DNA from 3 places in the Pseudomonas tolaasii NCPPB 2192 genome. Region 2 is predicted to be linked to each of the others. Evidence: riboswitches for the same ligand, from Rfam matches in the RefSeq annotation. Region 2 holds a riboswitch; each other region holds the start of a gene.
The links. A riboswitch is a leader RNA that binds a small molecule or an ion and turns the genes downstream of it on or off. The one in region 2 is predicted to bind cobalamin.
Positions count from the first base shown of each region.

Region 1: another riboswitch for cobalamin. It lies ahead of cobO (cob(I)yrinic acid a,c-diamide adenosyltransferase); the one in region 2 lies ahead of ATI14_RS20220 (CbtB domain-containing protein).
Region 3: another riboswitch for cobalamin. It lies ahead of ATI14_RS24805 (CbtB domain-containing protein); the one in region 2 lies ahead of ATI14_RS20220 (CbtB domain-containing protein).

Region 1 covers NZ_PHHD01000001.1:3,486,594-3,496,352, reverse strand. Annotated here, with positions in the region: gene ATI14_RS16255 (cobyric acid synthase) at 1-929, opposite strand, end outside; gene cobD (threonine-phosphate decarboxylase CobD) at 926-1,915, opposite strand; gene cbiB (adenosylcobinamide-phosphate synthase CbiB) at 1,908-2,816, opposite strand; gene bluB (5,6-dimethylbenzimidazole synthase) at 2,813-3,463, opposite strand; gene ATI14_RS16235 (cobyrinic acid a,c-diamide synthase CobB) at 3,460-4,851, opposite strand; gene cobO (cob(I)yrinic acid a,c-diamide adenosyltransferase) at 4,848-5,459, opposite strand; cobalamin riboswitch at 5,539-5,785, opposite strand; gene ATI14_RS16225 (PQQ-dependent sugar dehydrogenase) at 5,885-7,198, shown strand; gene ATI14_RS16215 (C40 family peptidase) at 7,345-7,884, opposite strand; gene ATI14_RS16210 (C40 family peptidase) at 8,030-8,659, opposite strand; gene hda (DnaA regulatory inactivator Hda) at 8,873-9,577, opposite strand.
Region 2 covers NZ_PHHD01000001.1:4,310,868-4,320,626, reverse strand. Annotated here, with positions in the region: gene ATI14_RS20250 (autotransporter-associated beta strand repeat-containing protein) at 1-1,980, opposite strand, end outside; gene ATI14_RS20245 (monovalent cation:proton antiporter-2 (CPA2) family protein) at 2,284-4,092, shown strand; gene ATI14_RS20240 (DcrB/PsbP domain-containing protein) at 4,165-4,719, shown strand; gene ATI14_RS20235 (alpha/beta hydrolase) at 4,852-5,571, opposite strand; gene cobF (precorrin-6A synthase (deacetylating)) at 5,583-6,338, opposite strand; gene ATI14_RS20225 (histidine phosphatase family protein) at 6,384-6,938, opposite strand; adenosylcobalamin (AdoCbl) riboswitch at 6,990-7,135, shown strand; gene ATI14_RS20220 (CbtB domain-containing protein) at 7,136-7,348, shown strand; gene ATI14_RS20215 (CbtA family protein) at 7,367-8,095, shown strand; gene ATI14_RS20210 (DUF4865 family protein) at 8,100-8,639, opposite strand; gene ATI14_RS20205 (LysR family transcriptional regulator) at 8,733-9,611, shown strand; gene ATI14_RS20200 (YbjN domain-containing protein) at 9,681-9,759, opposite strand, start outside.
Region 3 covers NZ_PHHD01000001.1:5,433,109-5,442,867, reverse strand. Annotated here, with positions in the region: gene metH (methionine synthase) at 1-581, opposite strand, end outside; gene ATI14_RS24830 (fatty acid cis/trans isomerase) at 748-3,039, shown strand; gene nfuA (Fe-S biogenesis protein NfuA) at 3,134-3,718, shown strand; gene cobM (precorrin-4 C(11)-methyltransferase) at 3,875-4,621, opposite strand; gene ATI14_RS24815 (cobalamin biosynthesis protein) at 4,690-5,082, opposite strand; gene ATI14_RS24810 (CbtA family protein) at 5,079-5,783, opposite strand; gene ATI14_RS24805 (CbtB domain-containing protein) at 5,795-5,983, opposite strand; cobalamin riboswitch at 6,077-6,284, opposite strand; cobalamin riboswitch at 6,677-6,876, shown strand; gene cobW (cobalamin biosynthesis protein CobW) at 6,969-8,036, shown strand; gene cobN (cobaltochelatase subunit CobN) at 8,040-9,759, shown strand, end outside.

The sequences.
Region 1 (9,759 bases), 820 kb from region 2:
CCGTTGGCACGCAGGTAGGCCAAATCACTGCGTACGCTTTTCGAGCCGGGCAGGATGATCAAATCCGCCGCCGGAACCGGCTGGCCCGGCCCGACGAACTGCAAATCCACCTGGGGATGCAGGCGCAGCGGGTCGAAATCCGTGTGGTTGCTGATGCGCGGCAGCACCGGCACCACCACCTTGAGCACCTGCGCGGCCTTGTCGGTCTGGCGCCTGTCGATGCCGTCTTCGGCTTCAAGGTGCAAGTCCATGACATACGGCAACACGCCCACCACCGGTTTGCCGGTGCGAGCCTCCAGCCAGTCCAGCCCTGGCTGCAGCAGGGCGATGTCGCCGCGAAAGCGGTTGATGATGAAGCCCTTGACCCGGGCCTGTTCGCTGGGCGACAGCAACTCCAGCGTGCCGACCAGGTGGGCGAAAACCCCGCCGCGGTTGATGTCGGCGATCAACAGCACCGGGCAGTCCACGGCTTCGGCAAAGCCCATGTTGGCGATGTCATTGGCGCGCAGGTTGATCTCCGCCGGGGAGCCGGCGCCTTCGACCATTACCACCGGGTAGGCTTCGCTCAACCGCGCGTGGGAGGCCAGCACCGCTTGCATCGCGACGGCTTTGTAGTCGTGATAGGCGACCGCGTTCATGCTGGTGACGGCGCGGCCATGGATGATGACCTGGGAGCCGGTGTCGCTGTTGGGCTTGAGCAGCACCGGGTTCATGTCGGTGTGCGGTGCCAGGTTGGCGGCCTGGGCCTGCACGGCCTGGGCGCGGCCGATCTCGCCGCCCTCGGCGGTCACCGCGCTGTTGAGTGCCATGTTCTGCGGCTTGAATGGCGCCACCGCCACGCCCTGGCGCACCAGCCAGCGGCACAGCGCAGTCACCAGGGTACTTTTGCCGGCGTCGGAGGTGGTGCCCTGCACCATCAGCGTACTCATGGTGCTTCCTTATAGGCAGTCAGCGCTGCGTCCAGCCGCCGCCAATCCGCCTCGGTGTCGGGCAGGCCGAAACGCACGCTGCTGTCGTGAACAAACAGGCGCAGCAGAATGCCGCGCTGGGCCATGAATTCGTGCAGCCGTTCGGCATGGGGCGTGATCAGCCACTGGAACAGTGCGCAGCCGCCATGGGGTTGAAAGCCATGGCCTTCAAGCAGTTCGAACAAGCGCTGGCCGGCCTCGACACAGCGCGCTCGTTGCCGAACATGCCCGGCGGTATCGCGCAGGCACTCCTGGCCCAGCACCCGCGTCGGCCCGCTGACGGCCCAGGGCCCGAGCTGCTCGGCCAACAACCTGAGCAAGCGGCGCTCGGCCAGCACGAAGCCCAGGCGCACACCGGCCAGGCCGAAAAACTTGCCGAACGAGCGCAACACAATCAACCCGACCTGATGCGTCTGGCCCGCCAGGCTTAACTGCGGGGTGACGTCCATAAACGCTTCGTCCACCACCAGCCAGCCGCCGCGCTGGGCCAGGCGCGAGTGCCAGTCCAGCAGGCGCTGGGGAGCCAGGTTCAAACCCGTGGGGTTGTTGGGGTTGACCACCACCAGCACGTCGAGGCTGTCGAGGAAGAAGTCGACTTCCTGCTCCTGCACTTCACGCACCACATACCCGGCGCGGCGCCAGGCTTCAGCGTGCTCGGCGTAACAGGGTGACAGCACGCCAACCTTGCCGGTGCGGCGCAAACGCGGCAGCAACTGGATCGCCGCCTGGGAGCCCGGCACCGGCAGCACGTGGGCGGCGCCGTAATACTCACTGGCGGCCTTTTCCAGGCCGTCGTCGGTTTCCGGCAAGCGCGCCCAGGCCCGCAAGGGGATCTCGGGGATCGGCCACGGCCAGGGCGCCAGGCCGCTGGACAGGTCCAGCCAATCAGCCTCGGCAATCCCGTACTGCATGGCTGCCTTGCGCAGCCGACCACCGTGCTCAAGCATAAAATTGCGCCCCCGCGCACAGGATCAGCAGCCACAACCATACGCCGCGCTGCACCAGCTGCCAGCCCCGGTCAATGGAATCGGCATCGGCCGCCGGGCCTTCGCCCAACTGCGGGCGCTGATGCAACTCGCCGTGATAGATCGCCGCTCCGCCCAACTCAACCCCCAGGGCACCGGCACCAGCGGCCATGACGGGCCCGGCGTTGGGGCTGTCCCATGTCGGCCCCTGGGTGCGCCAGCATTTGAGTGCCAGCCGGGTTTTGCCCAATACGGCGTAGGTCAATGCCACCAGCCGTGCAGGAATATAGTTCAGTACATCGTCGATTTTGGCCGCCGCCCAGCCGAAACGCTCAAAGCGTTCATTGCGATAGCCCCACATGGCGTCAAGGGTGTTGCTCAGGCGATAGAGCACCACGCCCGGCACCCCGGCGACGACAAACCAGAACAGCGCGGCGAACACCGCATCGCTGCCGTTCTCCAGCACCGACTCGGTGGCGGCACGGGCCACTTCGGTGCTGTCCAGCTCACTGGTCTGACGGCTGACCAGGTAGCTCACGCGCTTGCGCGCCTCTTCAAGGTCGCCACTGCGCAGAGCTTGGGCCACCGGAATCACATGCTCACCCAGGCTGCGCATGCCGAGGGCGCAGTACAGCGCCAGAATCTCCAGCACCCACCCGATATAGGGTGCCCACGACAAGGCGGTGGCGAGCAGGGTCAGCGGCACCACGGCGATAAACCACGCGGTCACACCATGGCTGCGCCAGCCACGGCCACCGCTGTTGAAACGCCGCTCGATGCGCGCGGCGAAATTGCCGAACGCCACCAGCGGATGCCAGCGCCTCGGTTCGCCCAGCAGCGCATCCAGCGCCACTGCCGCGACACACAGCAAGGCCACACTCATTGACTCACTCCCCACCTATTTTCATACAACATGTCACTCAGCGGCCGCGGTTCGGTCCAGCCTTCGAGCTGCAACATCGGTGCCGGGTAGAACTCCGCTACCGGACCCAGGCACAGCACCGCCAAGGGTTTTGCGCCGGGCGGCAAGCCCAGCAAGTCGGCCAGGGCCTGGGGTTCGAACAACGACACCCACCCCATGCCGAGGCCTTCGACGCGCGCCGCCAGCCACAGATTCTGGATCGCGCAGGACAGCGACGCCATGTCCATTTCCGGCAACGTGCGCCGGCCAAAAATGTGGCGCTCGCGATCATCCATCAGCGCTGCCACCAGCACCTCTGCGCAATCGTGGATGCCTTCGACCTTGAGCTTCATGAACGCGTCGGAGCGCTCGCCCAGGGCGTCGGCGGTGCGCACACGTTCTTCCTCCACCAATTGCTGAATTTTCCCACGCAATTGCCGGTCGCTGATGCGGATGAACCGCCAGGGCTGCATCAAGCCGACACTGGGCGCCTGGTGCGCGGCCTGGAGCAAACGTTGCAGCAATTGGGGCGCGACGGTGCCGCCGGTGAAGTGGCGCATGTCGCGGCGTTCGGCGATGGCGCGGTAGACGGCCTGGCGGTCGGCTTCGGGGAAGGCGCTGTCGGTCATGACCTCTTCGCGGGCAAGCCCGCTCCCACACTGGATTGGGTTTCAACTCGGTACATTGTGGGAGCTGGCTTGCCTGCGATGGCGGCCTCCCGGTCGGGCGCGAACAGTGCAGCCACCGCCGCCGGATTCGACGGAAAATAAAAGTGCACGTAGGACGCGGTCATTCGCCCCTGCCGGTAAACCGCCTCGGCGCCGCGCCCGCCATTGGGGCTCAGGCCACGGGCAATCGGCTGCCATTCGGTGCTGGTCAGGGAATGGTGATAGGTGTGGCCACGCAGTACGCCTTCCGGCAATTCGACACTTTGCAGGGCCAGCGCCGCGAGTTTTTTCTGCATCACCGCGTCGCCCTGCAACAAGCCGACCAGCTCGGCACGGGTGCCGTCTACGTCGGTGAGCGAATCCAGCAGATAAAGCATGCCGCCGCATTCAGCGAGCAAGGGTTTGCCGGCGGCGTGGTGGGCGCGGATGGCGCTGAGCATCGAGGTGTTTTCCGACAGCGCCTTGTGGTGCAGTTCCGGATAACCGCCGGGCAGATACAGACTGTCGGCGTCAGGCAATTCGCGGTCGTGGATCGGCGAGAAAAAGTGCAGCTCGGCGCCCATGGCCCTTAACAGATCCAGGCTGGCGCCGTAGGTAAAGGCGAACGCTTCGTCACGGGACACGGCGATGCGCACACCATGAAGCAACGGCTCGGCCTCAATCACATGCGGCGCGGCAAACGTCACCGGCGGCGGCAAGGCGACTTCACAGCTGCTGCCCAATGCCTGGGCGGCGGCATCCAGGCGTACGTCGAGGTCGTTCAACTCGCTGGCTTGCACCAGGCCAAGGTGGCGGCTGGGCAATTCGATGCCCGTTTCCCGAGACAACGCGCCGTACCAGCGCAGGCCCTCGGTGAGGCTGCCCTCCAGCAATTGCGCGTGACGCAGGGTGCCGACGCGGTTGGCCAGCACGCCGGCGAACGGCAGGTCCGGCTGATAGCGCGCCAGGCCCAGGGCCAGCGCGCCGAACGTCTGGGCCATGGCGGTGCCGTCGATCACGCCGAGCACCGGCACACCGAAATGCCGCGCGAGATCGGCGCTGGACGGGGTGCCGTCAAACAGACCCATCACGCCTTCGATCAGGATCAGGTCGGCCTCGCCGGCTGCTTCCCACAGCAAACGGCGACTTTCCTGCTCGCCCACCATCCACATGTCCAATTGATACACCGGCGCACCGCTGGCGCGCTCGTGAATCATCGGGTCGAGAAAATCCGGCCCGCATTTGAACACGCGCACTTTACGCCCCAGGTTGCGGTGCAAACGGGCGAGCGCGGCGGTGACGGTGGTTTTGCCCTGGCCGGACGCCGGTGCGGCGATCAGTACGGCCGGGCAATGACGGGGCTGATTCAAAGTTCGACGCCCTTCTGTGCCTTGATACCGGCCTGGAACGCGTGTTTGAGCATGCCCATTTCAGTGACGGTGTCGCCCATTTCGATCAATTCGGGCTTGGCGCCACGGCCGGTGACCACTACATGTTGCATCGGCGGCCGGGCTTGCAGGTCGCTGAGAACCTGGTCGAGGTCAAGGTAGCCGTGCTTGAGGGCGATGTTCAGCTCATCCAGTACGACAAGGCCGATGGAAGGGTCTTGCAGCAATTCGCGGGAAACCGCCCAGGCCGCTTCGGCCGCCGCGATGTCGCGCTGACGGTCCTGGGTTTCCCAGGTGAAACCTTCGCCCATCACATGGAAACGCACCTGCTCGGGGAAACGGCGGAAAAACAGTTCTTCGCCTGTGCTGTTGCGCCCCTTGATGAACTGCACCACGCCGCACTGCATGCCGTGGCCCATGGCGCGGGCGAGCATGCCGAACGCCGAACTGCTCTTGCCTTTACCGTTACCGGTGAGTACCAGCAGCAATCCGCATTCGTTGGGGGAGTTGGCGATGCGCTCGTCGATCACGGCTTTTTTGCGCAGCATGCGCGCCAGGTGACGCTCGTCGCGGTCGGGGGAATCAGTCATGGCAGCTCTCCGTTGGGGCTGGACAAAAACGGCGGGCAGGAAAAAGACAAAACAGACAGCCAAGCATCGCCCACCGTGATGCTGTTGGATGCTTCAGGCCGGTCTCCGGACTCATGAGGGGCGCGCTCTGCTGGAAAGCGGCCGACGATGCACCTTCCCATATCGCGCGCGATACAGTGGCAAAAAGCATCGTTTCACTCATTTACCGTTGCGGGGGCAGCGCCGGAATCGCGGCGGCACTGTGTACAAGTGCGCTCACTCACCGGCTTCCCTGTTTCACTCCGTCGACACGCGGGCCACAGAGCACCTGGAACAAGCCGCGAAGGTTAGTGGGTTGGGGGTGGAGCGTCAATTAAAGCTGGCCTCTGACTTGAACCATCTGACAGCCCTGCTTCTCTACCCTTACAGGTATTCAGGAGAAAACCATGCATAAAACAAGACTTGCCTTACTCATCATGGTCGCAGGCACCCTCGCTGCCTGCGGTGAAAGCTCTACCCTGCAGGTGTCCGATGGCACCGGGCCGTCGCCCAAGCTGCCGGAACCCAACAAAACTCTGATCCCCACCGTGAATATTGCACCGGCGATTGGCTGGCCTGCTGGCGTAAAGCCGACTCCGGCTGCAGGCACTCAGGTAGCGGCCTTCGCCGAAGGCCTGGACCACCCGCGCTGGCTGTATGTGCTGCCCAATGGCGACGTGCTGGTGGCGGAAACCAACGCGCCGCCCAAGCCGGATGACGCTAAGGGCATTCGTGGCTGGGTAATGGAGAAAGTCATGGGCCGCGCCGGTGCCGGCGTACCGAGCCCGAATCGCATCACACTGCTGCGTGATGCCGACCACGACGGCGTGGCCGAGACGCGCACGGTGTTCCTCGAGAACCTGAATTCACCCTTCGGTATGACGCTGGTGGGCAACGACCTGTATGTGGCCGACTCCGACAAGCTGCTGCGCTTCGCCTACACGCCGGGGGAAACCGCGATCAAGGGCGCTGGCACCACGGTCGTCGACCTGCCGGGCGGCAGCATCAACCACCACTGGACGAAAAACGTGGTGGCCAGCAAAGACGGCAGCAAGCTGTACGTGAGCGTCGGCTCCAACAGCAACGTCGGCGAAAATGGCCTGGAAGCGGAGGAAGGCCGGGCGGCCATCTGGGAGGTGGACCGCGCCACAGGCCAGCATCGCATTTTCGCCTCGGGCCTGCGCAACCCCAATGGCATGGCCTGGGAACCGCAGAGCGGCAAGCTGTGGACCGCCGTGAACGAGCGCGACGAGATCGGCAGCGACCTGGTGCCGGACTACATCACCTCGGTCAAGGACGGCGCGTTTTATGGCTGGCCTTTCAGCTATTACGGCCAGCATGTGGATGCGCGCGTGACGCCGCAAAACCCGGATCTGGTGGCCAAGGCCATTGCGCCGGACTATGCCGTGGGCCCGCACACCGCCTCGCTGGGCCTGTCCTTCGCCGAGGGCAACAAACTCCCGGCGCAATTCAGCAGCGGCGCGTTTATCGGCCAGCATGGGTCGTGGAACCGCAAGCCGCACAGTGGCTATAAGGTGATCTTCGTGCCGTTTGAAGGGGGCCAGCCCAAAGGGCAGCCGGTGGATGTGCTGACCGGTTTCCTCGACAAGGACGAGAAAGCCATGGGCCGGCCGGTGGGTGTGGTGATTGATCAGCAAGGGGACTTGCTGGTGGCCGATGATGTGGGGAATAAAGTGTGGCGGGTGTCGGCGGCGAAGTAAGCGGCTTCAAGACCTCCACAAACCCAATGTGGGAGCTGGCTCGCCCGCGATAGCATCGCCGCTGTGCAACTGATGCACCGAGGTGACTGCATCGCAGGCAAGCCAGCTCCCACACAAGCCCGCCCCCACATTGATTTCGGCTTGCCTTAAGGGTTGCGCGCCAGGTTGCCCGGCAATACGCGCTTGGCACTCAAGTAGGCATTTTGCCAATAGGCCTTGGACAAGGTGTCCAGCTTCACCGTCCCGCCGGTTTGCGGTGCGTGTACAAAGCGGCCTTCACCGACGTAGATCCCCGCGTGACTCACCTGCGAACCGCCACCGGTGGCGAAGAACAGTAGATCCCCCGTCTGCAGGTTCTGTTCGCTGACGTCCTGTGCACGCATCACGATCAGCTCGCGGGTGGTACGGGGCAAAGAGATGCCGGCGGCATCACGAAACACAAAACCGATCAAGCCACTGCAATCAAACCCGGAGTCCGGCGTGTTGCCACCCCAACGATAAGGCGTGCCGACCAGGCCCAACGCGCGAAAGAGCACGTCTTCAGCGGCAGGCGAATAACTTTGCGTGGAATAATTGAACACCGGCTTGGGCTTGACGGCTACGGGAGCCGGCGGCGGTGGGCGGCTTGCGCAGGCGCTGAGAAGCGCGGCGCAAACGAGAAGAAAGAGGCGGGCTGAGGTCGACATGGGCAGAACAATCCTGGTCTGGATGCGGCTTTTCGCTGCCGAACGCTGAAAACCAGAACGCGCAAGCAAAGCTCGCGCGAACGGATTACAACAACATCCAGGGATTCTAGCGCTTACACGTCAAACTTCAAGTATCACTTTAAGTTTACTTGCTGGCGGTAACCGTAGTCGGGGCCATGGCGAGGGCACGCTTGGCTTCGATGAAGGTTTTGCTCCAGTAGCTGTCGCCCAGGTTGTCGACTCGAACACCGCCACTACGGCGGCTGCTGGAGTGGATAAACTGGTTATCGCCCAGATAGATACCGGCGTGGCTAACGCGCCCACGACCTGCCGTGCTAAAGAAAAGCAGATCACCGGGCTTGAGGTTGTTGCGGGCGACCAACGGTGCATCCACGTTGATCATTTCGCGAGTAGAGCGCGGCAGGTTCATGCCGGCCTCTTCGCGAAACAGGTAGCCGATGAAGCCGCTGCAGTCGAAACCGGCTTCAGAGGTACCGCCGAAACGGTAACGGGTACCGATCAGGGACATGCCGCGTTCAAGAATGCTGTCGGCCAGAACGGGAAGCTGGTAAGGCTTGCTGCCGGCGAAGTCGGCAAGTTCTTTCTCGGTTGCAACTTCTTCCTCATAGACCGTGGAAGACTGCGATGCAACGAACTTTGCCTGGGACTGATGTTGGGTTTTTTGCTGCTCGACCACCTGTTGAGGGTGGGAGGCGCAACCAAACAACAGGGTAACGAGTGCGAGTGGCACGAGGGGTGCGAAGCGATTTAGCATGGGCACGACCGTGGCTGATGTGTAAAGAAGTCGAGACTATGCCCTCTATCACATCGATTTGCAAATTCAATCGTGATCTATGTGACTTCTTGTTCGGACTATGACATCTAAGCCCTTAACACCCATTTCTTGCCATTTACGTGGTCAAACCGGCCAAAACGCAGGTTTTCTGGCGCCTGAAATATGCCGAAAGCCTTGATTTGACTGGGCTGGCTACCAGCCGAGGGTTTCTTTCAGGAAGGGAATGGTGAGCTTGCGCTGGGCCTGCAAAGAGGCCTGATCGAGTTGTTCGAGCAAGTCGAACAACGCACTCATGCTGCGAGTGCCGCGGGTGAGGATGAAGTGCCCGACTTCGTCGGTCAGGTGCAAACCGCGACGGGAAGCACGCAATTGCAAGGCACGCAATTTGTCTTCGTCAGACAGCGGGCGCATCTGGAAGATCAGCGCCAGTGTCATGCGCGATTTGAGGTCAGCGAGCTTGATCGGCAGTTCACGCGGCGACGTGGACGCCGCGATCAGCAAACGCCTGCCACTGTCCCGCAGGCGGTTGAACAAGTGAAACAGCGCTTCTTCCCAATCCGCCTTGCCGGCGATGGCCTGCAAGTCATCCAGGCACACCAGTTCGTATTGCTCAAGGTGGTCGAAGATACCGGTTCCGCGGTCCATCAATTCAGCCAGCGGCAGATAAACCGCCGGTTCCCCCATCTGCTCGAAACGCAGGCACGCCGCCTGCAACAGGTGGGTACGCCCCACGCCGTGCTTGCCCCACAGATAGATCAGGCTTTCAGTCCACCCGGCGTCGGCTTCGCAGAGCCGCTCGACATAGCCGAGTGCAGCGGCATTGGCGCCTGGGTAGTAATTGATGAAGGTGGCGTCGTCACGCAGACGCACACCCAAGGGCAGCTGAATCGGTTTCATGCTGACTGAACGGCTCCAAACGAACCGTTAGTGGCCTCTGTGTAAAGTTTGCAAAGTTTATACCCGTGACGCCGGGCGCACAATGCAGCAGACCACAAGCAAAATCAAAGGTTTGCGTTAACTCGGAGCGATTTGCGCAAATTATTTGACCCCCACCCCCAGAAACAACAAACCCGGCCTGA
Region 2 (9,759 bases):
CGAAATCACGCCTCCCAGGCCCAATGCCTGTGAACCGCCGAGGGTCAGCGCGCCAGCCAGGTTGACGGCGTTGGCCAGGTTGACGGCAGTGCTGGCGTCCAGCGAAGTCCCGGCGGCGGCATTCAATGCGCCGGTGCCCAGTGCCGATGCGGAGCCGACGATCAGGCCACCGCCATTGAGTGAAGTGGTGCCTGTACGCGTGTTGTTGCCGGTCAGGGTCAACAGGCTTGCACCGGTTTTGACCAGGCTGCCGGCCCCCGACATCACGCCGCTGAGGGTCAGCGGGTTGGTGCCGGTCAGGGTCAGGGTATTGGTCAGGGTCACGTTATTGCTCAGTGCTGACGCCCCGCCGCCATCCAGGCTGGCAGCGCCCGTCACGTTCAGGGCGCCGGTGCCCAGGGCACTGTTATTGCCCAGCACCAACGTGCCGGCCCCCAGGCCGGTGGTGCCGCTGTAACCCGTGTTGACGCCGTTGAGGGTCAGGCTGCCCGCACCTGTTTTGGTGAGGTTGGATGCGCCGGTCAGCACGCCTCCCAGCGTCAGGGCGCCGGCGCTGTTGGCCGTTAACGTAGCGTTGAGATTGAGTGCGTTGGCCAGGTTGATCGTTCCGGGCGCGCTTAACGTCGTTGCCCCGCCGATGGTGACCGCGCCGGTACTGAAGGCCTGGTTGTTACCCAACTGCACCGTGCCGCCGTTGAGCGTGGTAGTGCCGGTATAGGTGTTGGCGGCACCGAGCGCCAATTGGCCGGAGCCGATTTTGGTCAAACCACCGCTTCCGGAAATGACACCGGACAATGTTGTGCCATTAATGCCCTGAACGGTCAGGCCGCCGGCCCCCAGAGTGACCAGGTTGCCAATGTTCAAGCCGGCGTTGCTGGCCTGGATGATCCCGCCATTGGAGGTCAGCACGCCGCTGCCGAACGCCTGGTTGTCATTGTATTGCGCTACGCCGCCGTTGAGCGTCGTGCTGCCGCTGACCAATGGCCCTTGCAGGGTCCAGGTACCGCTGTTGATCGTCAGGTTGTTGAAGTTGACGTAAGTGGCACTCGATGCCGTGCCGGTGCCCGTGGTACCGCCGCCGACACCGAGCGGGTTTTGCAGGACCAGCGTGTTGGTGCCAGCCGCCCCGCCGTCAATCGTGCCGGTCGGTGCGAAGGTCAGGTTGATGCCGATCAAGCCGCCAAGGCCGACGGAAATCTGCACGCCATCCCCCACGTTGACACTTGAGCCGGTAATCGCATTGAAGGTGTTGGTACTCCCCGCCCCCATCGAAACGCCGCCGGTGATGGAACCGGCGTTGGTAAAGGTGTTGCCTGCCACAGAGCTTTGGAACGCCACCCGCCCATTGATGGTACCGGTGCTGCTGTTGGTCATGTTGACTTGCGAGCCACCGTAAACACCCACCACGGGCGTATCGGCCAGCGTGATGCCGCCGACGGAAAGCCCGGTGGAAGTAATGGTGCCGTCGTTGATGATGGTGGTGGTGCCCGTCGCCGCATTGTTGACGCCGATACCCAGGCCGTCGACGCTCGTCAGGTTAAGCCCGAGCAGCATGCCGGTGCCGCGGATGAGCCCGGTGACATTGTTCGCCACATTGATGGTACCGGCGGCACCCGTGCCGAGAAACGCACCGCCACTCAATATCGACACCAGCCCCAGGAGGGCCGGGTCCAGCGTCCCGGAGTTGTTGAGGTTGACGTTGGCCCCGGTGAGGTTGATGACTTTGCCGCCCAGCGTCGCATTCATCTGCGCGCCATTGGTCACGTTGACGGTGAGGCCGCTGGTGGCGCTGGAGTAATCGTTGAGGAACAGTGGAAGGGTCGGTACGCCGGAGCAGGTGATGGTTGAACCGGCCGCCGAGCATGTGGCCAGTGCCTCTGGACTCGCCAACCCCACCAGCACCCCCACGATGCCCAAACGGATCGCCATGTTCAGAGGGGAAATACGAGAAATACCGGCAGCCGCAAGTCTTCTATCCACGTTCAACTCCTTCGTGGTTCAAGCCTTTCATCCATGAATGCGCAGAAGCCTTCTTGCAAAGATCCACACGCATCGAATTCGAGATGCCTGACCGTGGTGACAACTGATCTAGTTTGTCGAAACGGTAGTAGACCTACAGAAAAGTCATTGAATTAAATGGTATTAATACTTTCGTAAGCAGCCCGTAAGAATGGGCTGACAGCCAACATCCATTGGCGCTCGACGCAGAAATACAATTTTCGAAATGTAAAAAGCGCTCTAATGGCGCCTTGTTGAGTGGCTTTAAAGATCCTGGAGTTCGTGATGCCCCATGAAGGCAACCTGTTACAAGCAGCTGTGGTATTCCTGCTCGCCGCCGTGCTGACGGTGCCTCTGGCCAAGCGCCTGCAACTAGGCGCGGTGCTCGGTTATCTGTTCGCCGGCGTGATCATCGGCCCGTCGGTACTGGGCCTGGTCGGCAACCCGCAAAGTGTTGCGCAGTTTTCGGAATTGGGCGTGGTGTTGCTGTTATTCATCATCGGTCTGGAACTGTCGCCCAAACGGTTATGGGTGATGCGCAAGGCGGTGTTTGGCGTTGGTCTCGCCCAGGTGTTGCTGACTGGTCTGGTCATGGGCGTGGTCGCGTTGTGGCTGTTTGGCCAACCGTGGAACAGCGCGATTGTGCTGGGCCTGGGCCTGGCGCTCTCTTCCACCGCCTTTGGCCTGCAAAGCCTGGCCGAGCGCAAGGAATTGAACCAGCCCCACGGGCGCCTGGCCTTTGCGATTCTGCTGTTTCAGGACATCGCCGCCATCCCGCTGATCGCCATGGTGCCGCTGCTGTCCGGTAGTGATCACCCGGCCACCGAAGCCCAGGGATTGCAGCACGTGTTGCAGATTCTGGGCAGCATCGCGGTGGTGATCGTCGGCGGGCGCTATTTGTTGCGGCCGGTGTTTCGCATCGTCGCCAAGACCGGCCTGCGCGAAGTGTCCACCGCCACCGCCTTGCTGGTGGTGATCGGCACCGCATGGTTGATGGAACTGGTGGGCGTTTCCATGGCCCTCGGCGCCTTCCTTGCCGGGTTGCTGCTGGCGGATTCGGAATACCGTCACGAACTGGAATCCCAGATCGAGCCGTTCAAAGGTTTGCTGCTCGGGCTGTTCTTTATCAGCGTGGGCATGGGTGCCAACCTCAGCCTGTTGCTCAGTTCGCCGTTGATCGTGATCGGGCTGACCCTGCTGCTGATCGGTCTGAAATTGCCCCTGCTGTACGCCGTGGGCCGTCTGGTGGGTGACCTCAATCGTGAAAGCGCCCTGCGCCTGGGCGTGGTGTTGGCGGCAGGCGGTGAATTTGCCTTCGTGGTGTTCAAGATCGGCCGCGACCAGGGCCTGTTCGAACCGCACCTCTACGACATTCTGGTACTGACCATCACCCTGTCCATGGCCGTGACGCCCCTGTTGCTGCTGGTATGCCCGAAGCTGTTCAAGCCCAAGGCCAGGCCCGTGGAAGTGCCGGAGGAATACCGCACCATCGACAGCGACGCGCCACGCGTGGTGATCGCGGGCATGGGCCGTATGGGTCAGATCGTCGCGCGGATATTGCGCGCGCAAAACATCTCGTTCATCGCCCTCGACACCTCGGTGGAAACCATTGAGCTGACCCGCAGCTTCGGCGGCATGCCGGTGTTCTACGGCGACCCTCAGCGCCCGGAAATCCTGCACGCGGCCAAGGTCGATCAGGCCGAGTTCTTCGTGATTGCCATGGACGACCCGGAGATCAACATCAAAACCGCCGAACTGGTGCGCAACCTCTATCCGCACATGAAGATCATTGCCCGCGCGCGCAACCGCCAGCATGTTCACCGCCTGGTGGACCTGGACGCCTCACCGGTGCGCGAGACCTTCTATTCCAGCCTGGAAATGAGCCGCCGCACCCTGGTCGGCCTGGGTCTGACCCAGGCGCAGGCGGACGCGCGCATCACCCGCTTCAAGAACCACGACCTGCAGGTCCTCGCCGCCCAGCACGCGGTGTACGACGACGCGGCCAAAGTGATGCAAACCGCCCAGGAAGCACGGGCAGAATTGGCACGTCTGTTTGAGATGGACCGGCTTGAGGAAGAGTCCGACAAGGTGTAAGCCGGCAAGCGAACGAAATTGCGAATTTTCTGACAGAATACGGCGCAATTTCGTTCATCAATGGAGCGCTTCATGGCTACTTTCACCAAGACCGCCGCCCTGCTGGCCCTCGCGCTCACCGCCGGCAGCGTATTCGCCGCGAGCAAACCGGCGACGCAAACCATCTCCACATTGGGCGGCAAGTTCACCTTCAACCTGCCCAAGGCCTACACCGCCGACACGCTGCCCACCGGCAAATCCGAAGATGGCACCGCCAACACCCAGGGTACTTTGTACGCCAACTCGACCACCAAAAGCGTGGTGATCGTCGCTGAAACCGAGCGCAACGACGGGGCGACCATCAAAGACAACGACCCGCAATTCCTCGACGGCGCCGTGGCCGATTTCGTCAAGGACCAGAGCGCCGCGCTGCCGGACTTCAAAAAACAAGGCGAGAAAAAACTCACTTTCAAAGGCCTCGGCTTGCGCCAGGTGGACAGCACCGCCACACAGGGCGGCGGCAAGACCCTGAACTCGACCTTTTTGGGCGGCTCGGGCACCCACCTGCTGGTGATCCAGGCGATTTCCCGCGCGGACGACGTGAAGGGCCATGCGGAGTTGGTGAAGCAAATCACCGGCGGCAAATAACCCAATTCAGCTGGCGATACACATTTACTGTGGGAGCTGGCTTGCCTGCGATAGCGATTTACCAGTCAACCCTGCGGTGGCTGATACACCGCTATCGCAGGCAAGCCAGCTCCCACATTTTTTTGACCGTGTTTACTTAAGGCTCTTTTCCAGCCAGGCCTTGAGGTCCTGTATTTCCGCCTCACTCACGGTATGCGGCATGCCCATATACCCATGAAACTCCGGCTTTAACCCCAACCCCGTCAGAACTTCATTCGCCCGGGTCGCCGACGCATACGGCAGCGCCTGGTCCAGCGTGCCGTGGCCAATAAAAATCGCCAGTTTGTCCAAGCCCGCCTTCGGCTTGAGCTCGGCCTTGAGTACCGGCAGCACGCTGCCACTCAACGCGGCAATGCCACGCACCAGCGCAGGCTGACGCAGCCCGACTTCGTACGACATGATCGCGCCCTGGCTGAACCCCACCAGAAACACCCGATCAGGTCGGGTGTGGTACTTGGCGGTGGCCTGGGTGACGAAGGCTTCGATCAGCTTGGCACTGCGTTGCAGGTCAGCCGTTTCGCCGTCGTAATCGCCATCCCCGGCTTTTCTGGCGAACCAGCGGTAGCCATTCGAATCCACCGGCATTGGCGCGCGCGCCGACAGGTAGGTCCAGGTCGACGGCAGCTCATCCTTGATGCCAAACAGGTCGTCCTCGTTACTGCCAAACCCGTGCAAAAAAATCACCAGGGGTTGGTTGCGCGCATCGCCCTGGGTTTGTTCCAGATAAGTCAGCGGCAAGTCGGAGTGCAATGCGGAATCAGCATGGGCAGCGCCAGCTACGAGGGCTAGCGCCAGGGCAAACAGTTTGAGCATGGAAAATAACCTCAGGGTTTGCGCAGCAGGTAAGTGTCCATGATCCAGCCATTTTCCAGGCGTGCCGCCTTGCGCACTCGCTGGATTTCGTCAGCCACTTCGTTCACCTTGCCGCTGATGAGAATTTCATCCGACGTGCCCAGGTAGGCGCCCCAGTAGATGTCCATGTCCTGATCGGTCACGGTTCGGTAGGAATCTTCGGCGTCGAGCATGACCACCAGGGTGTCGGCCTCACTCGCCTGCCCGGCCGCCAGACGGCGCCCGGTGGTGATCTCGATGGAACGGCCGATGCGGTTCAGCGGCACTTTGTGCTGCGCGGCCAGGGCCTGCACGCTGGTGATGCCGGGGATCACTTCAAACTCGAACTCGGCGCGGCCACTGGCAAGAATCGCCTGCAGGATACGAATGGTGCTGTCGTACAACGCCGGGTCGCCCCAAGCCAGGAAAGCGCCTACTTCGCCGTCGGCCATTTCCTCGTTGATCATGCGCTCGAAGGTCTGCTGCTTGTCGCGGTTCAGGTCCTGCACGGCGGTGGTGTAATCAATGTCTCCCCGCACACGCTCGGGGCAGTCGGCCTCGACGAAGCGGTAGCCGGGCTCGCTGATGTAGGTCTCGCAGATCTCGCGGCGCAGGTCGATCAGCTTGTCCTTGCTCTGGCCCTTGTCCATCAGGAAAAACACGTCGGTGCGGTTCAGCGCCTTCACGGCCTGCATCGTGATGTAGTCAGGGTTACCGGCGCCGATGCCGATGATCAGGATGCGTTTCATGGGTTGCTCTCATTGCGGGGCGTGGATTTTGCCATGTTCGCGCGCTCAGGCGCGAGTTTCCAGGCGCAGGCGCCACACGTCGTTGAAGCGCAGTTCGGTGGCTGACAGCGGCTCGACGTCAATCAAGTAGAACATCGAGACAGGAAATTTCATGACGTACAGCATGGCGGCGCGGATCACGAAGGGGTGGGTGACGGCCACCACGTGACCGGGTTGGGTTTCGAGGCATTTCATCCAGCGGCCGACCCGCGCACAGACTTGGTCGACAGATTCTCCGCCATGGGGCGCACTGGCATTGTCAGTGAGCCATTCCAGCAATTCTGCGCGATCAATCTCGTCGATGTCCTTGCCTTTCCATCGTCCAAAGTCGCCATCACGCAGGTCTTTTTCGACGATGGGACTTGTGCCGAACATCCCCGCCGTCTGTCGAGTGCGAGCTTCTGGCCCGCACAACAGGCGCGCGTTTTTCTTGTAACGGTTCGCAAGGGATAGCCCTGCGTTTCGCCAATCCATAGCAACGGACTCGTTATCAGGAAAACTCCCCTTTTTCTGCTGAGGGGTCACAGCGTGGCAAATGAGTGTCAACCGGGTCGTTTGCATCACAATTCACTCTGTTTCGGCGCGCAGTCAGCGTAGACTCGCCAAGTTGTTTCAATATGTTACAACGAACATGAAACAGGAAGCCGGTGCAAACCCGGCGCGGTCGCGCCACTGTATTCGGCCTCACAGCCGTAAGCCAGACCCTGTTTCTGCCCTCTCGCTATCCATTTCGGGACGCGTCATCCCTGGAGGTTTTCATGGCTAATACCGCCGCAACCAACCCTGATGTTTATGTGCCGACCATCCCCTTGGGCGAAATCCTGCCCTGGGCGATCTTCGGCGGCCTGCTGTTGCTGCTGGCCATCTACTTCGTCGGTGCCGAACAAGGCGCCACCGCCGTGTTCAAGGGCATGTATGTGCATGAGTTCGTGCACGATGGCCGCCACCTGCTGGGTTTTCCCTGCCACTGACCTCAAGAGAGACATGACATGACAGGGCATTTACTCGTACGCGGAATGCTGGTGGGCCTGCTCGCCGGCATCTTGGCGTTTGGCTTCGCCAAGACCTTTGGCGAGCCGCAGATCGACAAGGCCATCGCCTTCGAAGACCAGATGGCGCAGATGCACGGCGATGCGCCGGAAGAAGAACTGGTGAGCCGCGAGGTGCAAAGCACCTTTGGCCTGTTCACCGGCGTGGTGGTGTACAGCGTGTCCCTGGGCGGCATTTTCGCCCTGGTGTTCGCCTACTCGTTGGGCCGCATCGGCAAAGTAGGCCCGCGCGGCCTGGCGGCGCTGCTGGCATTGGCCGCTTTTGTGACGATCATCCTGGTCCCCGGCCTGAAATACCCGGCCAACCCGCCGTCGGTGGGCGACCCGCAAACCATCGCGCAGCGCACCAGGCTGTTCTTCCTGATGCTGCTGGTGTCGGTGGCCGCCGCCGTGATTGCAGTCAACGCCGCACGCAAGCTGATCGCCCGTCGCGGCGTCTGGGCCGGCGCCATCCTTGGCGTGGCGCTGTACATCGTGATCGTGTCGGTGGCCGGAAGCCTGTTCCCGGTGATCAACGAAGTGCCGGAGCAATTCTCCGCCGTGCTGCTGTGGAAGTTCCGCGTGGCATCGCTGGGCATTCAACTGGTGCTGTGGACCACCCTCGGCCTGGTGTTCGGCGCGGTGGCCGAGCGCAAACTGAGCCAGCCACAGGCACGGTTCAACTCGTAAAACGCTAAATCCCCGGGCGGGCCAGGTACAACACCTGATAACCCGTGCCGGGGTGCTGCGCGTCCGGCGCGTTGGCCGACAAGGTGATCCGGATCAGGCGCCAGGCCTGCACATCCAGCGCCAGGAACACCGCAAACGTATCGCGGCTGTCGGCCAGTTGCCGATTGCGGATTTTCCCTTCGGCCAACACGGCGGCCCGGTCCGCGCCCGGCTCCAGCGGCCACTCCTCCCGGTACAAACTCAACGCGTTCTGCGCCGGGCCCCGTTGCACATCCAGCGGCAGCCAGCTCTCGATGTGTGGGCGGCCAAAACTGTCGAGTACTTTTTGGAAACGCTCACCGAGCAGAAAGTCGGCGGCCTGCAACGGGTCGGCCCACAAGTACACCGATGAATACACATTGCCCCCGCTTTCCCGGGCGATAAACGCCTTGAACAGCAAGCCTTCGGCGTGATCCCACAACGGCCCAAGCTGTGCAGCGCGACGGCGAATCACGCCCATGTCGTAATCGGCGGGCAGGCGGTGTGAATACTGTTTGGCGAACATGGCAAAGCTCCCGTGCAAGATGAGATTACAGCTTGCGCAGGACGGGTGATTTCAACAAGATATCAGTCGATATAGGTGCAATAAGGAATTGAAATGACTGATGCACTCAAACCCCTGGATATCGACACGGTGCAGGCCTTCGTGCTGGTCGCCGACTTTGCCAGTTTCACCCGCGCGGCCGAGGCGCTGGATACGTCACAGGCTGCCATCAGCCTGAAGCTCAAGCGCCTGGAAGAACGCCTGGGTTATCGCCTGCTGGAACGCACCCCCCGCCATGTGCGGCTATCGCCCCGAGGCGAACAATTCATCGCCGCCGCCCGTGCGCTGCTCAACGCCCATGAGCGTGCCTTGGGCGATATGAGCGCTGAGGCGGCGAGACGATTGGTCATCGGCATCAGCGACCATGTGGCAGGCCCGGACTTGCCGCACTGGCTGAGCCGCCTGGCGGCGTATGACCCGATGGTCATTCTCGAGGTGCGCATCGCCTCTTCCCGGGACCTGGTCGCGGCCTTTGACCGCAACGAACTGGACGCGGTGATCGTGCGCAACGAGGGTGACCGCCAGGACGGGGACGTGTTGGCCGTGGAACGCTTCGGCTGGTTCGCCGCCCCGACCTGGCAGCACAGCCCGGGAACGCCTTTGCGCATGGCGACCATGGCAGCCCCTTGTGGCGTGCGGCATTTGGCTACGCGGGCGCTGGATGAGGCGCAGGTGGACTGGACCGAGGTGTTTGTCGGTGGCGGCGTGATGGCGGTGGGTGCAGCGGTCAGCGCAGGGCTGGGAGTGGCCGCCCTCGCCCACCGGGTAGCGCCGGCGGGGGCTGTGGAAGTTGGCGAGCAGTTTGGGCTGCCGGTTTTGCCGGTCAGTGAGGTGGTGTTGCACAGCCGGATCAGTGATGCGCGCTCGCGGGAGACGTTGCGGGCGTTGAGTGCTACGTTTCGGGGCGCTTTGCAACGCCAGGTGGGGCACTGAGTAGCGACCGGATCAACGTCCGGTCGCCCCCTGCCCTGCAGCGACGCTCAGGGCCGACAAACAGCATTTTTACGCCACAGGCACGGCTTCACCCACCGGCTCAGCGGCGGCCTGGGCTTGCAATTGCGCGGCATGCTGGCTGTAGTCA
Region 3 (9,759 bases), 1.1 Mb from region 2:
GCCTTGGCGTTGAGGGTGTCGAAAATGGTCTCGATCAGGATCAGGTCGGCGCCGCCTTCGATCAGGCCTTTGGTGGCCTCGGTGTAGTTTTCCACCAGTTCATCAAAGGTCACGTTGCGGTAGCCGGGGTTGTTCACGTCCGGAGACAACGAGCAGGTGCGGCTGGTAGGGCCGAGCACGCCCGCGACGAAACGCGGTTTGGCCGGGTTTTCTGCGGTCTTGGCGTCGGCGATCTTGCGCGCCAGGCGTGCGCCTTCTACGTTTAGCTCAAAGGCCAGCTCTTCCATACCGTAGTCGGCCATGGAAATGCGCGTGGCGTTGAAGGTGTTGGTTTCCAGGATGTCGGCGCCGGCATCCAGGTAGGCTTTTTCGATGCCGCCGATCACGTCGGGGCGGGTGATCACCAACAGGTCATTGTTGCCTTTGACGTCACTCGGCCAGTCGGCGAAGCGTTTGCCACGGTAGTCGTGTTCCTCAAGCTTGTAGCTCTGGATCATCGTGCCCATACCGCCGTCGAGGATCAGAATGCGTTCCTTAAGGGCTTGATGGAGGGCTTGCAGACGAACGCTACGATCGGACATGGGACTACTCTGGTCAGGCATTTCGGAGGGCGGCAATCATAGCAAACCTGTGCCGATTTAGAGTATGTGCAGATTTTGCATGAATATCGTTCATGTTGCTGCAGGCCTTGGCCCGGTAGAATCACCGGCAATTTTTCAGCGCACGCATTGAATCGGGACCGGGTACATGTCATTTCGTCTTATCGTCAGCGCGGTGTTGTTGCTGATCGCCAGTAGCACTCAGGCGCAAAGCCCGGCTCCCGCGCTTTCCTATACCCGCGACATCCAGCCGATTTTTACCGAGAAGTGTGTGGCCTGCCATGCCTGCTACGACTCCGCCTGCCAGTTGAACCTGGGCAGTGCCGAGGGCGCGGCCCGTGGCGCGAGCAAAGTGCCGGTGTATGACGGCGAGCGCAGCCAGGCCACGCCGACTACGCGGCTGTTCTATGACGCCTTCGGCAAACAGGCGTGGCAGCAGAAGGGCTTCTATTCAGTGTTGGACGCCCAGGGCAGCCAGGCTGCGTTGATGGCGCGCATGCTGGAGCTGGGTCACAACGCGCCGCTGCAGCCCAACGCCAAGCTGCCCGACGACATCGTGCTGGGTCTGAACCGCGAAAACATGTGCGCGACGCCGGGCGAGTTCAATGCCTACGCAGGCAGTCATCCCAAGGAAGGCATGCCGCTGGCGGTCACCGGCCTGACCGACCAGCAATACCAGACGTTGCAGCGCTGGCTGGCGTCCGGTGCGCCTATCGATGAGCAGGGCCTGGCGCCGAGCGCCAAAGAAGCCCTGCAGGTGCAGCAATGGGAAAACCTGTTCAATCAGCCTGGCGCCCGGGAAAGCCTGGTGGCGCGCTGGTTGTTCGAGCACCTGTTCCTGGCTCACATCTATTTCGAGAACGGCGAGCCGGGGCATTACTTCCAGTGGGTGCGCTCCCGCACGCCCAGCGGCAAGCCGATTGACTTGATCGCCACCCGTCGCCCCAATGACGACCCGGGCACCCAGGTGTACTACCGCCTGTGGCCGGTGCAGGGCGTGATCGTGCACAAAACCCACATCACCTATCCGTTCAGCGCGGCGAAAATGGCGCGCGTGAAAGAGCTGTTCTACGCCGGTAACTGGCAGGTCAACGCCTTGCCTGGCTATGGGCCGGGCAGCCGCGCCAACCCGTTCGCCACCTTCGAAGCCATTCCGGCCAAGGCGCGCTACCAGTTCATGCTGGATAACGCCGAATACTTTGTACGCACCTTTATTCGCGGGCCGGTGTGCCGGGGGCAGATTGCCACGGACGTCATCCGCGACAACTTCTGGACGCTGTTCCAGGACCCGGACCACGACCTGTACATCACCGACGCGCGTTACCGTGGCCAGGCCACGCCGCTGCTGGCGATGCCGGGGCAAAACGATGACGTGGGCAGCGTGCTGAGCCTGTGGCTGGCCTACCGCGACAAACGCAACCAATACGAAGCCTTGCGCCGTGACAACTATGCGGATTTGCCGCCACCGAGCTGGTCGACCCTGTGGGCCGGCAATGACAATGCCTTGCTGAGCATCTTCCGCCACTTCGACAGCGCCTCGGTGACCAAAGGCCTGATTGGTGAAGTGCCGCAAACGATGTGGCTGTTCGACTACCCGCTGCTGGAGCGCACCTATTATCAGTTGGCGGTGAACTTCGACGTGTTCGGCAACGTATCGCACCAAGCCCAGACCCGGCTGTACTTCGACCTGATCCGTAACGGCGCCGAACAGAACTTCCTGCGCCTGATGCCTGCCGACAGCCGCGACGGCTTTATGGACGACTGGTACCAGAACAGCGGCAAACTCAAGCTGTGGCTGGACTACGAGGCGATTGATGACGACAAGCCAACCGGCTTGCATCTGGACGAAAAAGACCCGAAACGCGACTTCGCCAACCAGTTGCTGACCCGCTACGGCGACTTGAATGCCAGCCCGGACCCGATCAACCGCTGCAGCGGCGCCTATTGCTCGCGCGACGGCATTGACCCGGCGTTGCAGGAGGCCGAGCAAGCATTGAGCCGCCTGACCTCGCGCCCGGCGGCGGGGCTCAAGGTGATTGACCAGTTGCCCGAAGCCACCATGCTGCGCATCGAAACCAACAGCGGAAAACGCGTGGTCTACAGCATGTTGCGCAACCGGGCGCACAGCAACGTGGCCTTTTTGCTGGGCGAGGCTTATCGCTATCAGCCTGGTCTGGACACGGTCACTATCTATCCGGGCGTGCTGAGCAGCTACCCGAACTTCATGTTCAATATTCCCGCTCAGGAAGTGCCTGAGTTCGTCACGGCGATGGAAAGCGCCAAGGACGCCAAGCGTTTCGAGAAGGTTGTCGACCGTTGGGGGGTACGCCGCAGTCATCCGCTGTTCTGGCAGTATTTCCATGACCTGTCGCAATACATCCACGAAACCACACCCGTGGAAGAGGGCGTGCTGGACATGAACCGATATGAAAACCTCTGATGGGGCTGCAAAGTCTTTTCCGACAAAATTACTCGGACTTTGTACCTGCGTAATATTTTGGCGTAAACTGCCGGCAAGCCTGTGAGGAGTTTCCATGACTGCCATAACCATTACCGACGCCGCCCACGATTACCTGGCTGACCTGCTGTCCAAGCAGAACACCCCGGGTATCGGCATCCGCGTCTTTATCACCCAGCCCGGCACCCAATATGCCGAGACGTGCATTGCCTACTGCAAGCCCGGCGAAGAAAAGCCTGAAGACACCGCCCTGGGGCTGAAAAGCTTCACCGCGTACATCGATGCCTTCAGCGAAGCCTTCCTCGACGACGCCGTGGTCGACTACGCCACCGACCGCATGGGCGGCCAGTTGACCATCAAGGCGCCAAACGCCAAGGTGCCGAACGTCAACGCCGACAGCCCGGTCAACGAGCGCATCAATTACTATCTGCAAACCGAGATCAACCCGGGTCTGGCCAGTCATGGCGGCCAGGTCAGCTTGATCGACGTGGTGGATGACGGCATCGCCGTGTTGAAATTCGGCGGCGGCTGCCAGGGCTGCGGCCAGGCGGACGTGACCCTGCGCGAAGGCATCGAGCGTACCTTGCTCGAGCGTATTCCGGAGCTCAAGGGCGTACGCGACGTGACCGACCACACGCAGAAAGAAAACGCCTACTACTGAGTAAGGTGTTCACTGCAAACAAAAAACGGCGCCCCGTGAGCGCCGTTTTTTATGCTTTAAAATTAATGTCTTACAGGATTTATCTAACAAAACAGATCAACTGTGGGAGCTGGCAAGCCTGCTCCCACAGGGTATTGCATTGCCTTCGGCATGTGTTCAAGGCCGGTAGAGGTGCGCATGACCTGCTCGATACAGCGAAGACTCGCTGAAACTGTCATCCGCCAGCACCCGGCCCACGATGATCAGTGCCGTGCGCCGAAACCCCTTGGCCGCGACCTTATCTGCGATATCCGCCAGTGTGCCGATCGCGAAATCCTGATCCGGCCAGGTTGCCCGGTGCACCACGGCAATCGGGCAATCCGCACCGTAATGCGGCAGCAACTCGGCGACGATTTTCTCCAGGTGGCTAACGCCCAAATGAATCGCCATGGTCGTGCCGTGCTGCGCCAGGCTGCCAAATTCCTCGCCGGTCGGCATGTTTGTTTTGCCGGCGTAGCGCGTCAGGATCACGCTTTGGGCGATGTCCGGCAAGGTCAGTTCGGCTTCCAGCAGTGCAGCGCAGGCGGCAACCGCCGTGACGCCGGGGATGATCTGAAAGGGAATGCCCAACTCGCGCAGATAACGAATTTGCTCGCCGATCGCCCCATACAGGCTCGGGTCGCCGGAGTGCACGCGCGCCACATCCTGGCCCTTGGCGTGGGCGACCTTGATCAGGTCGATGATCTGCTCCAGGTGCAATTCGGCGCTGTTGACCACCTGTTCCGCTTGATGGCCTTCCAGTACCGCTGCGGGTACCAGCGAGCCGGCGTAGATGATCACGGGGCAACTGCGGATCAGCCGCTGGCCTTTGACGGTGATCAATTCCGGGTCGCCGGGGCCGGCGCCGATGAAGTAGACGGTCATGGGAATTCCTGTAAAAAACGTGCGAGCATGAAGATTGCTCATGATCGAGCGCGCTGATTATCGGGATTTTAGCCGGCGCATGCCAATGCAAAGGTGGCCTGGGCGGTGTTTTTCCGGGTGATCAGCAGGCGGGCGGGGGCATTGCCGAGTTGTTCGGCGAGGGCCAATGCGGCGCTTTCGGCGATGCCGTAACAGCCGGTATGGGCGAAAGCCACATCGGACTTGTGACTCAGGCGGTCTGCGTAGGGCGCCAGTTGTTCGGCACTGAAACATTCCAAAGGCAGATTCAGCCGTTGCGCCAGGGCGATCAGCCCCGGCTCATCCCTTTTTCGATCAATACTGGCCAATGCGGTCACGCGCCGACATTCAATGCCGCCCTCGGCGAGGGCGGTTTCAAACAGCGCCAGCAAGGTGTGAACATCACAGCCGCGCTGGCAGCCCAGGCCGACCACCAGGGTCATACCGAGTATTGACCGTCGCGATGGCGGCGAAACAGCCAGGCGCTGATCAGGCCCAGGGCCAGCCAGAACGCCACGTTGGTCAATTGGGAGGCAATCTTGAACTGCGCTTCCAGCGCTTCGGGCGCCAGCATCGAATGCACTTCCGGCTGCGGCGCGCCGATCACGTGTGGCACGGCCAGAATCGCCACGCCCAGGATTTTCAGCAGCCAGTTGCGACCGAACACCAACAGTGCGATACCGACGGCGGTCGAGGCCGCGGTGCCGATCCACCAGATCTGGCGTTGGGCCAGGTCAGCGGCAGCGGTGCCCGGCAATTCAGGTGGCAGACCCAAGGTTGGCGCGAGCACGAACGTCGCATAACCGGCCAGGCCCCACAGCAAACCTTGAGCGGTGCGAGTGGGCGCGCGAAGCGTGTAAAGACCGGCCAGCATCAGCGCAAAACCTACGGCCACCACCAGGTTGCCGCCGGTGGTCGACAGCACGCGCTGCCAGCCATCTTCAGGCTCCCAGGCTTCGGCGTCGTGAGTGTGCGCAGCAGCACCGTCGGCGTGTTCATGGGCGACTTCGGCGGCTGGCGAGGCGTTTTCAAAGGTTTCCGCCTGCAAAATCAGCGGGGCGACCCAAAAGCTTTGCAGCAGGGTCAGCAGCAGGGCGGCCAGCAAGCCGGTGAAACCTGCGGTCTGGGCAATACGCTTGATCATGTCGGCAGGTCTCAGTGGCACGGGAACGCGGCGCTGTGGCGGGTATCGTGGGCGGCGTTGTGCACCGCTTCGATGTGCGAGAAACCGGCGAAATACACCAGGCACGCGCCGAGGATCGACGCACCGATGGCGGCGGTCAGGCGTTGGCTCAGGGTGGAAGTGGTGCTGGCGGTGTGCGAGGTGCTGCTGATGATCGACATGGCGCGTCCCTTCGGGTTTCAGGGTGACGCAGGCGCATGAAAACCCCGCGAGCCGGGCACGCAGGGTTCGAACAGCGCCCGCCCACCGCGGGTTTGTTATCTGATTTTCGGGCCGGTCTCCGGGCTTGCGAGGGGGCTCTTGAGAGAGTCCTGAAAGCATCGCCTTCCCATGCCTGCGCACAGTGGCAATGACGCTTCGCTCGCTTACCGTTGCGGGGGCAGCACCGGACTGGTCATATCGCTATGACGCACCGGTTTCCCGTTTCACCCTTTGCAGGGCACCCGAAACAAGAGGTGTAGGAGAGCATGGGGGTGGGAGGTGAGTCAATTCGGGATGTGTTTTTGGTAGGTGTACCTATCCGTTTCTTGAGTAGCGGCTGATAGGGGTTCCGCTCTTACAGAAGCAAAAGCACGGCGGTCTGAGTGGTGCGAAGCAAAAACGCTTCGGTGCGGGAGCTCAACTCCGACAGAAAAGAAAAGCCGAGCACAGTCAAAAATGTGGGAGCGGGCTTGCCCGCGAAGGCGGTCTGGCAGCGACATAGATGCGGGCTGGCACTCCGCTTACGCGGGCAAGCCCGCTCCCACCGCTGGATATTCATTTTCTGGGGGAGCGCGGTCCGCAGGTGGCCGCAACCGCAGCAACGGATGTGTACACAACCCAAACCCCATCATTGACCATCCCCCAAGCACTGCGTAGCCTTGCACCCTCGAGGTTCTCCGACTCAGGCCGGAGCTAAGAAGGGAACGCGGTCCAAGCCGCGGCTGCCCCCGCAACTGTAAAGGGTTGAGCTGACTGCCACGCCACTGCCAAATCGGCGGGAAGGCGCAATCAGCGCCGGTCGCAAGACCTGCAAGCCCCAAGCCAGGAGACCTGCCTCGCAACCGAATTTCAATTCAACCGGGCGGGGTGATCCGGTGACGAAATCAGCCCCTGCGCGCCGTCGCAGGGCTTGTCGTCCCGTATGCCCGCCCTCAAGGGCATCCGATGAAAACACTGGCCAAACTCCCCGTCACCATCGTTACCGGCTTCCTCGGTTCGGGCAAAACCACCCTGCTGCGGCACATGCTCGACAACGCCCAGGGCCGTCGCATTGCGGTGATCGTCAATGAGTTCGGCGAGCTGGGCATTGATGGCGAAATCCTCAAGCAATGCTCCATCGGTTGCACCGAAGAAGAAGCCAATGGCCGCGTGTACGAGTTGGCCAACGGCTGCCTGTGCTGCACCGTGCAGGAAGAGTTCTTCCCGGTGATGCGCGAACTGGTGGCCCGTCGCGGCGACCTCGATCACATTCTTATCGAAACCTCGGGCCTGGCCCTGCCAAAACCTTTGGTTCAGGCCTTCCAGTGGCCGGAAATCCGCAGCGCCTGCACCGTTGACGCGGTGATCACCGTGGTCGACAGCCCGGCGGTGGCTGCGGGCACCTTCGCGGCGTTCCCGGATCAAGTCGACGCCCAGCGCAAACTCGACCCGAACCTGGACCACGAATCGCCGCTGCACGAGTTGTTCGCCGACCAACTGGCCAGCGCCGACCTGGTGATTCTCAACAAAACCGACCTGATCAGCCCCGAAGACCTGGCCCGCGTGCGCCTCGAAGTCGCCGAAGAGCTGCCGCCAGCCGTGAAAATCATCGAAGCCAGCAGCGGTCGCCTGCCGCTGGACGTGCTGATTGGCCTGGGCGCCGGCTCTGAAGAGCACATCGACGGTCGTCACAGCCATCACGATCATCACCACGACGGTGACGACGACCATGATCACGACCACGATGCCTTCGACTCCATTTCCATCGACCTGCCGCAAGCCGACGAAGCACTGCTGCTCGACGCCCTGACCCAACTGGTGGTGCAACACGGCATCCTGCGCGTCAAAGGCTTTGCCGCGATTCCGAACAAGCCGATGCGCTTGCTGATCCAGGGCGTGGGCACGCGTTTCGACAAGCACTTCGACCGCGCCTGGGGCGCGGACGAAGCGCGCACCACGCGCCTGGTGTTGATCGGTCAGGAACTGGACGCGGCAGGCCTTGAAGCGCAACTGCGCGCTGCGCTCAGCGTTTAACCCATGCACCTGCTCAGGACCCAGCCCGGCGGTTTCGTCTCGGACGACAATATTGCCGACCTGGGCCAAACCCCCGCAGAGCTGGTGATCCTGTGCAGCGGTGATTCGAGCCTGGCGCTGCTGGCCGAAGCCGCCCGGCAGTTGCCTGACGATTACCCCAGCTTTCGCCTGGCCAACCCGATGCAGGTGCAGAACCATGCATCGGTCGACCTGTACGTCGATGAAGTGCTACGCCACGCCAGGGTCATCCTGATTTCGCTGCACGGCGGCATCGGCTATTGGCGCTACGGCATTGAGCGTCTGGTGGAGCTGGCCGAGCGCGGCGTGCAGCTGATTCTGGTGCCGGGGGACGATCGCCCGGACCCGGAACTCAGCAGCCTGAGCACCGTGGGCGTGGAGGTGCGCGACCGCCTGTGGCATTTCCTGCGTCAGGGCGGCATGGGCAACGCGCTGGATTTTTATCGCTGCCTGGCCAGTGGTTTTCTGGGCCGCGATTACGCCTGGGCCGAGCCGCAAACCTTGCCGCGCACGGCGATTTATCATCCGCAAAGCGCCAACCCGCGCCTCAATGACTGGCAAACGGACTGGAACCCTGCGTTTCCCGTGGCCGCTGTGCTGTTCTACCGCTCCCATTTGCAGGCGGCCAATACCGGTTTTATCGATGTGTTCTGCCAGCGCTTGCAGGCGGCGGGCCTTAACCCGCTGCCGATTGCGGTGGCCAGTTTGAAAGAGCCCGGCTGCCTGACGGTGGTCGAGGATTGGCTGGATGACGTGCAGGCGGCGGTGATTCTGAACACCACCGGCTTCGCTCAGTCGAGCCCCGAGGCGCCGCATTTACGGCCGTTTCGACGCAATATTCCGGTGATTCAGGCCATTTGCGCCCAGGACAACGAGCCCGGCTGGCAGGCCAGCGAGCAGGGCCTTGGCCCGCGCGACCTGGCCATGCACATTGCGTTGCCGGAGCTGGACGGGCGCATTATCAGCCGCCCGATCAGCTTCAAGGACCTGGCCTGGCGCAGCGAGCGCAGCCAGTCGGACGTGGTGTGCTACCGCGCCGCGCCCGAACGTATGGATTTCGTCGCCGAACTGGCGCGGCGTTGGGTCGAGTTGGCGCGGGTGCCGAACGCGCAAAAACGCATCGCGCTGATCCTCGCCAACTACCCGACCCGCGATGGCCGCATCGGCAACGGCGTGGGCCTGGATACCCCGGCGGCGGCGCTGAATATCCTGCGTGCGCTACAAGCTGAAGGCTACCCGGTGCCCAGTGAATTGCCGGCCAGCGGCACTGCGCTGATCCACGATTTGCTCGGTGGCGTCACCAATGATCCGGACAGCCTCGACCTGCGCCCGTGCCACCAAAGCCTGGGCATGGATGAATACGAGGCGATGTTCAAGCGTCTGCCCGAAGCCAACCGCCAGGCGGTGATTGCACGTTGGGGGGCGCCGCACAACGACCCGATGTGCCGCGATGGGCGCATGATGATCGCCGGCCTGCGGCTGGGCCTGACATTTGTCGGCATCCAGCCGGCGCGCGGTTATCAGGTGGACGCCAGTGCGGTGTACCACGACCCGGACCTGGTGCCGCCCCATGGCTACCTGGCGTTTTATTTCTGGCTGCGCCACACCTATGGCGCCCATGGCGTTATCCATGTGGGCAAGCACGGCAACCTTGAATGGCTGCCGGGCAAGGGCGTGGGCTTGTCGGAAAACTGCTGGCCGGATG